Regions from separate parts of the Streptomyces sp. NPDC001480 genome, predicted to be linked through region 2. Evidence: riboswitches for the same ligand, from Rfam matches in the RefSeq annotation. Region 2 holds a riboswitch; each other region holds the start of a gene.

Region 1 (3,268 bases), on a different contig from region 2:
CGGGCAGCGTCACCTTCCGCCAGGCGCGCAGCGCGGACGCCCCCAGCATCCGGGCGGCCTCCTCCTGCCGCGGGTCGAGCTGCGCCCACAGTCCGCCCACGGTCCGTACGACGACCGCGTAGTTGAAGAACACGTGCGCCAGCAGGATCGCCCACACGGTGGTGTCCAGCCGCACGCCCCACAGTTCGTCCAGCAGCCCGCCGCGCCCCAGCAGCGCGAGGAAGGCGGTGCCGGCGACGACGGTCGGCAGCACGAACGGAACCGTGACGACGGCCCGCAGCACCTGCTTGCCGGGAAAGTCCAGGCGGGCGAAGGCGTAGGCGGCGGGCAGCGCGATCAGCAGGGTGAGCGCGGTGGAGGCCAGCGCCTGCCAGGTGGTGAACCACAGCACGTGCCGGATGTCCGGCTGGGTGACGACGTCCGCCATCCGCCCGAACTGCCAGACGCCGTCCACCTTCAGCCCGCGGGCGACGATCGCGGCCACGGGCCAGGCGAAGAACACCGAGAAGAACGCGACGGGCAGCGCCATCAGCCCGAGCCGCGCCGCCGTCCCCCGCCTGGGCACGGCTACTTCAGTACGAGAGACGTCCACGACTTGACCCACTGGTCACGATGGGCGGCGATCTTCTCGGGAGCCATGGTCTCGGGGGACTTGGCCTGCGGGCCGTACTTGACGAAGTCCGGCGGCACCTGGGCGCCCTCGCGCACCGGGTAGACGAACATGTTGAGCGGCATGTCGTCCTGGAACTCCTTGGTGAGCAGGAAGTCGAGGAACGCCTTGCCGCCCTTGGTGTTCCCCGCGTTGCTCAGCAGCCCCGCGTACTCGGTCTGCCGGAAGCAGGTGCCGTACGACACCCCGGTCGGGGCGGTGCTGGGCCGCTTCTTGGCGTAGATCACCTCGGCGGGCGGCGAGGAGGCGTACGACACCACGAGCGGCCGGTCGCCGCCGGCCTTTCTGCCCCCGGAGGAGCCGGAGAACTCCTGGGAGTAGGCCTGCTCCCAGCCGTCGACGACCTTCACGCCGTTGTCCTTGAGCTTCTTCCAGTAACCCTGCCAGCCCCCGTCTCCGTACTGGGCGGCACTGCCGAGCAGGAAGCCCAGGCCGGGCGAGGAGGTGGCCGCGTTCTCGGTGACGAGGAGGTTCTTGTACGCGGGCTCGGCGAGGTCGGCGAAGGACTTCGGCGGAGTGAGCTTGTGCTGGTCGAAGTACGCCTTGTCGTAGTTGACGCAGATGTCGCCGGTGTCGATGGGCGTGACCCGGTGCTTGTCCTGGTCGACGCGGTACTGGGGCAGGACCAGGTCGGAGCCCTTGGGCCGGTACGACTGGAACAGCCCGTTGTCGAGGGCCCGGGACAGCAGCGTGTTGTCGACGCCGAAGAAGACGTCGCCCTGCGGGTGGTCCTTGGTCAGGATCGCCTTGTTGACGGCCTGACCCGCGTCGCCGTCATTCAGGACCCTGAGCTTGTACCCGGACTGCTTCTCGAAGTCCTTCTGCACGCTCTTCGACACGGCCCACGAGTCGTGGCTGACGAGGGTGACGGTCCTGGAGTCCGCCGAACCCCCGCCGTTCGACGACCCGCACCCCGTCAGAGCGGGCAGCGCCACGAGGCCGAGCCCGACGGCCACGGCCACGAAGGTCTTGTTGTGCACTGGATTCCTCCTGGGGTTGACCAGGAAGAGACGCGGCCCTGCCCGGGACCCGCGGAGGATTCCGCCGGTCCCGGGCAGGGCGCAACAGCTCGAGTGATGACCGAACTCCCTACCCAGAATGACCTGGGCGAGGTTCAGAGGGTCTGCGGCCCGGTTGCCGCACTCTCAGCGCTGTGGCGCTCCCCTGTCGGAATATGAAGATGTACTTACGGCCGACAGACTACCGCTCGGTGGCCGCCAGCTGACCACAGGCTCCGTCGATCTCCTGCCCACGGGTGTCCCGGATGGTGACGGGCACACCATGGGCGGCGATGGCCTCCACGAACGCCTTCTCGTCCTCCGGCCGCGAGGCGGTCCACTTGGACCCCGGCGTCGGGTTCAGCGGAATCAGATTGACGTGCACGGGCTTGCCCCTGAGCAGCCGTCCGAGCCGGTCACCGCGCCAGGCCTGGTCGTTGATGTCCCGGATCAGCGCGTACTCGATGGACAGCCGCCGGCCGGACCTGGCGCTGTACTCGAAGCCGGCGTCCAGCACCTCGCGCACCTTCCAGCGCGTGTTCACGGGTACGAGGGTGTCGCGCAGCTCGTCGTCGGGCGCGTGCAGCGAGATCGCGAGCCGGCACTTGAAGCCCTCGTCGGAGAACCGGTGGATCGCCGGGACGAGCCCGACGGTGGAGACGGTGATGCCGCGCTGCGACAGCCCGAGCCCGTCCGGCTCGGGATCGGTGAGCGCCCGGATGGCACCCACCACGCGCTTGTAGTTGGCGAGCGGCTCGCCCATCCCCATGAAGACGATGTTGGACAGCCGCGCCGGCCCGCCGGGCACCTCTCCGTCCCTGAGCGCCCGCATCCCGTCCACGATCTGGTGGACGATCTCGGCGGTGGACAGGTTACGGTCGAGCCCCGCCTGCCCGGTCGCGCAGAACGGGCAGTTCATCCCGCAGCCCGCCTGCGAGCTGATGCACATGGTGACCCGGTCCGGGTACCGCATCAGCACCGACTCGACGAGCGTCCCGTCGAACAGCCGCCACAGCGTCTTGCGGGTGGTGCCCTGGTCGGTCGACAGGTGCCGCACCACCGTCATCAGCTCCGGCAGCAGCGCCTCCCGCAGCTTGGCGCGCGAACCGGCGGGGATGTCCGTCCACTGCTCCGGGTCGTGCGCGTACCGCGCGAAGTAGTGCTGCGAGAGCTGCTTGGCACGAAACGGCTTCTCCCCGACCTCGGCCACCGCCTCCTTGCGCTCGGCAGGCGTGAGATCAGCGAGATGCCGCGGCGGCTTCTTGGCTCCGCGCGGGGCGACGAAAGTGAGTTCTCCGGGCTTAGGCATGGCCATACCAGTGTCGCAGATCGAATCGGGTGGCCTGCGACTGTCGCCTGTCTCCCGATAGCCCTGGTGGCGGTCGGCCTGCTCGGCTGCTCGGGGGGTGCTGACGCGCTGTGCCGTGTGGCTGCCGAGGGCTGTTGCCGGTGTCTGTGACAGTGCCGAGCATGATCCTGCAAAAAATCGCGGTGGCGCTCGGTGCCGCGGGCTGCCTGGTGCTGCCCTGCGCGACGGCCGCCCACGCCCATGGCGGCCCTCCCCGTACCACGTGCGTCAACAAGGGCGGCGCCATCGCCC
Region 2 (3,268 bases):
ACGATCTCCTCCGCCACCAGCTCGCTGTTGGCGACCGTTCCCACGCTGCTCTGTGCGATGGAGAACAGCAGCAGCAGTGGCAGCGCGGCACCCGCATAGGCCAGCACGAGTGTGTTGACCACGGATGCGATGTGGTCGCGGCCGATACGGATGGCCGCGCGGTACAGCCCCCGCCAGCCCATTGACGGATTGGCCTCGTGCAGCTCCCACACGGCCGAGGTCTGCGTCACCGTCACATCGTCCAGGACACCGAGCGAACCGATGATGACACCGGCGAGCAGCAGACCGCTCATGTCGATCGACGGATACAGACCGTGGATCAGACCGGTGCTGTCGTCGGTGTTGCCGGTGAGGGCGGCCCAGCCTATGAACAGCTTGCCGAGGACACCGATCAGGGACAGCGAGATCAGCGTGCCGAGGACCGCCACCGACGTACGGGCCGACAGACCATGGCACATGTAGAGCGCGATCAGCATGATGGCGCTGGCGCCGACCACCGCCACGATCAGCGGGTTCGACCCCTGGAGGATCGCGGGCAGGATGAAGAAGTTGAGGATGAGGAAGCTGATGGCCAGCGCGACCAGCGCCATGACGCCACGCATCCGTCCGACGACCACGACGACGAGTGCGAAGATCCCGGCCAGCAGCGCCATCGGGAAGCGCCGGTTGACGTCGGTCACCGAGTACTGGAGGTCCTTCGGCGCCGAGGGCTCGTAGGCGGCCACGACCTTCTCGCCCTGGTGCAGTTGTCGCGGCTGGTCCGGCTGCACGATCTCCGTGAACGTACGGCCCTTGTCCTTGCCGGTGTCGACCCTGATCGTCGCCTTCTTGCAGGTGCCACTCGTCTCCTGCTGCGCTGAACCGCCCCCGGCTGTGGAGGTGTCGCCGGTCGAGGCGCCTCCGGAGGCGTTCACCGACTTGCAGCTGACCTCGACGACCTTGGCGACCGTAGCCTGCTGGGTCTGCCGGTCGAAGCCGACCCCCGTCCGCTCGTGCGGAGGGGCGCCACCGGGCCAGAGAATCACGAGACCGACCGCTACCGCCGCGGTGAACGGGATCAGAACGGCCGCGATGACCTTGCGCAGATGCTTGGAGACCGGGGCCGCGGGGCCGTGGCTGTGACTGTGGGAGTGCCCGTGTCCCCCGCTGTGCCCGTGCCCTCCGCTGTGCCCGTGCCCTCCGCCGTGTCCGTGCCCTTCACCGGCCTCGCGGCCGAGTTCTGAGCCGTCGCCAGGGCCGTGCCCGTGCGGCGGCTCAGGGGGCGGGTATGGAGACTGCTGTGTCGTGGTCACCGCCCGATCATTGCAAGAACGGGCAGGGGGCACTGTTGACCGCGCCACAAATGACGCTAGCGTGGAGGCACCTTTGCACACGCGGGAGCTCGGAGCACCGGGCTGAGAGGGCGCTGACCTCCGTCTTCGCGATGTTTCACGTGGAACACCGAGAGACGGAAACCGCTGCGTCGACCGCCGAACCTGTTACCGGGTAATGCCGGCGTAGGGAGTAGGTCTCATGACCAACAAGGACGCACGCACGCCTGCCTCCACGCAGCTCTCCAGCGACGGGGAGGCCGGGAAGTCCATCGGCTGGCACAAGGGGTATGTCGAGGGCTCGCGCCCCGACCTGCGCGTGCCGGTCCGTCAGGTGCACCTCACCAACGGGCAGTCGGTCACGCTGTACGACACCTCAGGCCCGTACACCGATCCACTCGTCGAGACCGACGTCCGCAGGGGCCTGTCGCCGCTGCGGGAGAACTGGATCATCGGCCGCGGCGACACCGAGGAGTACGCGGGCCGACCTGTCCGTCCTGAGGACGACGGGATCAAGCACACCTCGCCCCGGGGTGGCCTGCGCAACCTCGACGCGGTCTTCCCCGGACGGCCCCGCCAGCCACGCAGGGGCCGGGACGGCCAGGCGGTCACCCAGCTCGCCTATGCCCGTCGAGGTGAGATCACGCCGGAGATGGAGTTCGTGGCGCTGCGGGAGAACGTTTCTCCCGAGGTCGTCCGCGAGGAGATCGCGGCCGGCCGGGCCGTGCTGCCCGCCAACGTCAACCACCCGGAGATCGAGCCGATGATCATCGGCAAGCGGTTCCTGGTGAAGGTCAACGCCAACATCGGCAACTCGGCGGTGACGTCCTCCATCGAGGAGGAGGTCGAGAAGATGACCTGGGCGACCCGCTGGGGCGCCGACACGGTCATGGACCTGTCCACCGGCCGCAACATCCACACCACCCGCGAGTGGGTGCTGCGCAACTCCCCCGTCCCCATCGGCACGGTGCCGCTCTACCAGGCCCTGGAGAAGGTCGACGGCAAGGCCGAGGAACTGACCTGGGACATCTACAAGGACACGGTCGTCGAACAGGCCGAGCAGGGCGTGGACTACATGACCGTCCACGCCGGCGTGCGTCTGGCGTACGTACCGCTGACCGCGAACCGCAAGACCGGCATCGTCTCGCGCGGCGGCTCCATCATGGCGGCCTGGTGCCTGGCGCACCACAAGGAGTCGTTCCTGTACGAGAACTTCGAGGAACTCTGCGAGATCCTGGCCGCCTACGACGTCACGTACTCGCTGGGCGACGGGCTCCGGCCCGGCTCGATCGCGGACGCCAACGACGAGGCGCAGTTCGCGGAACTCCGAACTCTCGGGGAACTCAACGGGATCGCCAAGCGTTTCAACGTACAGACCATGATCGAGGGCCCGGGACACGTCCCGATGCACAAGATCAAGGAGAACATCGACCTTCAGCAGGAGATCTGCGATGAAGCTCCGTTCTATACGCTCGGCCCGCTGACCACGGACGTCGCGCCGGCGTACGACCACATCACCTCCGGCATCGGTGCCGCGATGATCGCCTGGTGGGGCACGGCGATGCTCTGCTACGTCACGCCCAAGGAGCACTTGGGCCTGCCCAACCGTGACGACGTCAAGACCGGCGTCATCACCTACAAGATCGCCGCCCATGCAGCCGACCTCGCCAAGGGACACCCCGGTGCCCAGGAATGGGACGACGCGCTGTCCGACGCCCGCTTCGAGTTCCGGTGGGAGGACCAGTTCAACCTCGCCCTCGACCCGGACACGGCACGGGAGTTCCACGACGAGACACTTCCGGCCGAGCCCGCCAAGACGGCCCACTTCTGTTCCATGTGCGGGCCGAAGTTCTGCAGCATGAAGATCTCACACGACATCAGGCGTGAACACGGCGGAAGTCAGACCGAGATCGAGGAGGGCATGGCCCAGAAGTCGAAGGAGTTCGCGGCAGCGGGCA
Region 3 (3,268 bases), on a different contig from region 2:
GACGAGAGCATCGATCTTCGCGTCAATCTCGGTCACGGGAACAAGCCTGCCATCTGCCACTGACACTCGGAAGTCAGGCCGGTCCACCTGGGGCGACATCCCAGGTCCCGGGCCTTAAGCCGTGGCGTTCTTCAGCGGCCTCGCCGGGTCGGCCAGCAGCTCCGGCCGCATCGGTGTGCCCGCCTCGATCAGCCGTCGCCCCTGGGCCAGGTCCCTCGGGCGTCCCACGGCGAGCAGGGCCACCAGCCGGTCCTCCTTCAGCCAGCAGACCGTCCACGCGGGGCCGGCCGGATCGCCGCGCCACAGGGTGCGGTCGGCCGCGCCGTGGTGACCGGCGTACTGGACGAAGCGGCCGAACTGCTCGGACCAGAAGTACGGCACGGGGTCGTAGACCGCGGGGGTCTCGTCCATGATGTTCGCGGCGACCGTGCGCGGGCCCTGGAGGGCGTTGTCCCAGTGGTGGACGAGCAGCCGCTCCCCGTACCGCCGGGAGGGGAAGGAGGCGCAGTCGCCGACCGCGTACACGTCCGGGGCCGAGGTCCGCAGGTGCTCGTCGGCCACCACCTCGCCGTGCGCGCCGAGTTCGATGCCGGAGCCGGCCAGCCACGCCGTGGCGGGGCGGGCTCCGATGCCGACGACGACGGCGCCCGCGGGCACCCGTGAGCCGTCGTCGAGCACCACCGCGCCCGGCTCGACGCGCTCCACGCGCGCGTGGGTGCGCAACACGGCGCCGCTGTCGGCGTACCAGGACACCATCGGCGCGGCCACCTCGGCCGGGAGCGCGCCGGCGAGGGGGCGGTCCGCCGCTTCCACGACCGTGACCGCGCAGCCCGCCTCGCGGGCCGCCGTGGCGAACTCGGCGCCGATCCAGCCCGCGCCGACGACCACGATGTCGTGCTGCCGGGCGAGTACCGGCCGCAGCCGTTCGGCGTCGTCGAGGGTGCGCAGCAGGTGCACGCCGGGCACGCCCTCCGTGCCCGGCAGCCGGATCGGTTCGGCGCCGGTGGCCAGGACCAGCACGTCGTACGGCACGGGCCCGGCCTCGGTGTCGACCTCGTGCTCGCCCGGGCGCACGCCCAGCGCCTCACGGCCGAGCAGGAGTTCGATGCCGAGCGCCTCGAAGTCGACGTCGAAGGCGGAGCCCTCGGCCTTGCCGAGCAGCACCGCCTTGGACAGCGGCGGCCGGTCGTACGGCTGGTGCGGTTCGGCGCCGATCAGCGTCACGGTGCCCCGGAAACCCTGCTCGCGCAGGGCGACCGCGGTCTGCACCCCGGCCATGCCCGCGCCGACGACGACCACGCGCCGCGCCTGTGACGTGCCCTGTTCCCGCGTCTGCTCGCTCACTCGATCACCATAGTCAACTGACTCTTCGTCAGTCAGGGGGCGTGCTCAGTGACCTGCTCCACAACGCTCGTACCCGCTCCGGGCTGCGATTCCCACTCCCAGGTCTCCTCCAGCCGCACCCTGCCGTCGGGCAGCTCGACGACGGTGGACGCGCAGTGTCCGCCGGAGGTGGTGCCGTCCCGCTTCAGCTGCACGTACCGGAAGTCCAGCCGGTCCCCCTCCCGGGTGCCCACGAGACACCCGCGTACGACATCGCCGCCCGCGTAGTCGGCCCAGATCTCGCCGTCCTTCTCGTGGTACGCGAACCGGGTGCGCGTACCCACCTGTCCCGGGGCCTGGTCCGCGACGGGGGCGAGGATCAGACCGTCGAGCGAGCGGGCCATCGGCGGAGGCCTCCTTACAAGTCAGGTGCTCTGCGGGCTAGGGTGGCCACCGTACAAGCACTCGCGGGAGCCCGGACGCACCGGGCTGAGAGGGAGGCTGGCGGCCTCCGACCGTACGAACCTGATCCGGGTCATGCCGGCGAAGGGAGGGGCTGGACGCCCATGCCGTCACGTACGTCCGACGTCCTCGTCATCGGGGGCGGCATCATCGGCCTGGTCACCGCCTGGCGGGCCGCGCAGCGCGGCCTGGCGACGGCCGTGGTGGACCCGGAGCCGGGCGGCGGCGCAGCCCAGGTGGCGGCCGGGATGCTGGCCGCCGTCACGGAGCTGCACCACGGCGAGCAGACGCTGCTCGGCCTGAACCTGGCGTCGGCCCGCCGCTATCCGGACTTCGCGGCCGAGCTGACCGAGCTCACCGGCCTGGACCTCGGCTACCGCAGATGCGGCACGCTCGCCGTCGCGCTGGACGCCGACGACCGCGCCCACCTGCGCGAACTGCACGCCCTTCAGCACCGGTCGGGCCTGGAGTCGGAGTGGCTGTCCGGACGGGAGTGCCGGCGTCTCGAACCGATGCTCGCGCCGGGGGTGCGCGGCGGGCTCCGGGTGGACGGCGACCACCAGATCGACCCGCGCAGGCTGGCGGCCGCGCTGCTCGCCGCCTGCGAGCGGGCCGGGGTGGTCTTCCACCGGGTGTGGGCCGAGCGCTTGGACGTCGTACGGGACCGGGCGGCCGGCGTCACCGCCTCGGACGGCGGCGAGTTGCGCGCGGGCCAGGTGGTACTGGCCGCCGGAAGCCTGAGCGGGCGGCTCGCGGGCCTGCCCGAGGACGTGCTGCCGCCGGTGCGGCCGGTGAAGGGCCAGGTGGTGCGGCTGACCGTGCCGCAGCGGTACGCGCCGTTCCTCAGCCGGACCGTACGTGCCGTGGTGCGCGGCAGCCACGTCTACCTGGTGCCCCGGGAGAACGGCGAGCTGGTCGTCGGGGCCACCAGCGAGGAGCTGGGCTGGGACACGACGGTGACCGCGGGCGGGGTGTACCAGCTGCTGCGCGACGCGCACGAGCTGGTGCCCGGCATCACCGAGCTGCCGCTCACCGAGACCCGGGCCGGACTGCGGCCCGGCTCACCCGACAACGCGCCGCTGCTCGGCCCGACCGGTCTGGACGGGCTGCTGCTGGCCACCGGGCACTACCGCAACGGCGTGCTGCTCACGCCCGTCACCGGGGACGCCCTGGCGCACGCCCTGACCACCGGTGAACTGCCCGAGGAGGCCCGCCCGTTCACCCTCAAGCGCTTCGGCAAGGCACTCACGGAGCAGCCCGCATGAACAGCCCCGTCACCATTTCCGTCAACGGAGAGCGCCGGGAGATCGCCCCCGGCACCGCTCTCGACACCCTCGTGAAGTCCCTCACCGCGGCGCCGCGCGGAGTGGCCGCCGCGCTCAACGAAACCGTCGTCCCGCGCGCGCAGTGGCCCTCCACGGCCCTGGCCGAGGGCGACCGCGTCGAAGTCCTCACCGCCGTCCAGGGAGGCTGACCATGGCCG

What was found. Region 2 has a riboswitch for thiamine pyrophosphate ahead of thiC (phosphomethylpyrimidine synthase ThiC). Riboswitches for the same ligand answer to the same signal wherever they lie in the genome.
Region 1: another riboswitch for thiamine pyrophosphate. It lies ahead of ACFY01_RS34370 (thiamine ABC transporter substrate binding subunit); the one in region 2 lies ahead of thiC (phosphomethylpyrimidine synthase ThiC).
Region 3: another riboswitch for thiamine pyrophosphate. It lies ahead of thiO (glycine oxidase ThiO); the one in region 2 lies ahead of thiC (phosphomethylpyrimidine synthase ThiC).

The regions. Positions count from the first base shown of each region.
Region 1 is NZ_JBIAVX010000016.1:159,415-162,682, forward strand. It holds gene ACFY01_RS34365 (ABC transporter permease) at 1-529, opposite strand, end outside; gene ACFY01_RS34370 (thiamine ABC transporter substrate binding subunit) at 568-1,650, opposite strand; TPP riboswitch at 1,739-1,846, opposite strand; gene rlmN (23S rRNA (adenine(2503)-C(2))-methyltransferase RlmN) at 1,871-2,977, opposite strand; gene ACFY01_RS34380 (chaplin) at 3,139-3,268, shown strand, end outside.
Region 2 is NZ_JBIAVX010000013.1:88,738-92,005, forward strand. It holds gene ACFY01_RS30515 (YibE/F family protein) at 1-1,292, opposite strand, end outside; TPP riboswitch at 1,364-1,520, shown strand; gene thiC (phosphomethylpyrimidine synthase ThiC) at 1,513-3,268, shown strand, end outside.
Region 3 is NZ_JBIAVX010000003.1:429,086-432,353, forward strand. It holds gene ACFY01_RS09235 (Rv2175c family DNA-binding protein) at 1-36, opposite strand, end outside; gene ACFY01_RS09240 (NAD(P)/FAD-dependent oxidoreductase) at 115-1,344, opposite strand; gene ACFY01_RS09245 (hypothetical protein) at 1,377-1,727, opposite strand; TPP riboswitch at 1,781-1,892, shown strand; gene thiO (glycine oxidase ThiO) at 1,890-3,050, shown strand; gene thiS (sulfur carrier protein ThiS) at 3,047-3,259, shown strand; gene ACFY01_RS09260 (thiazole synthase) at 3,262-3,268, shown strand, end outside.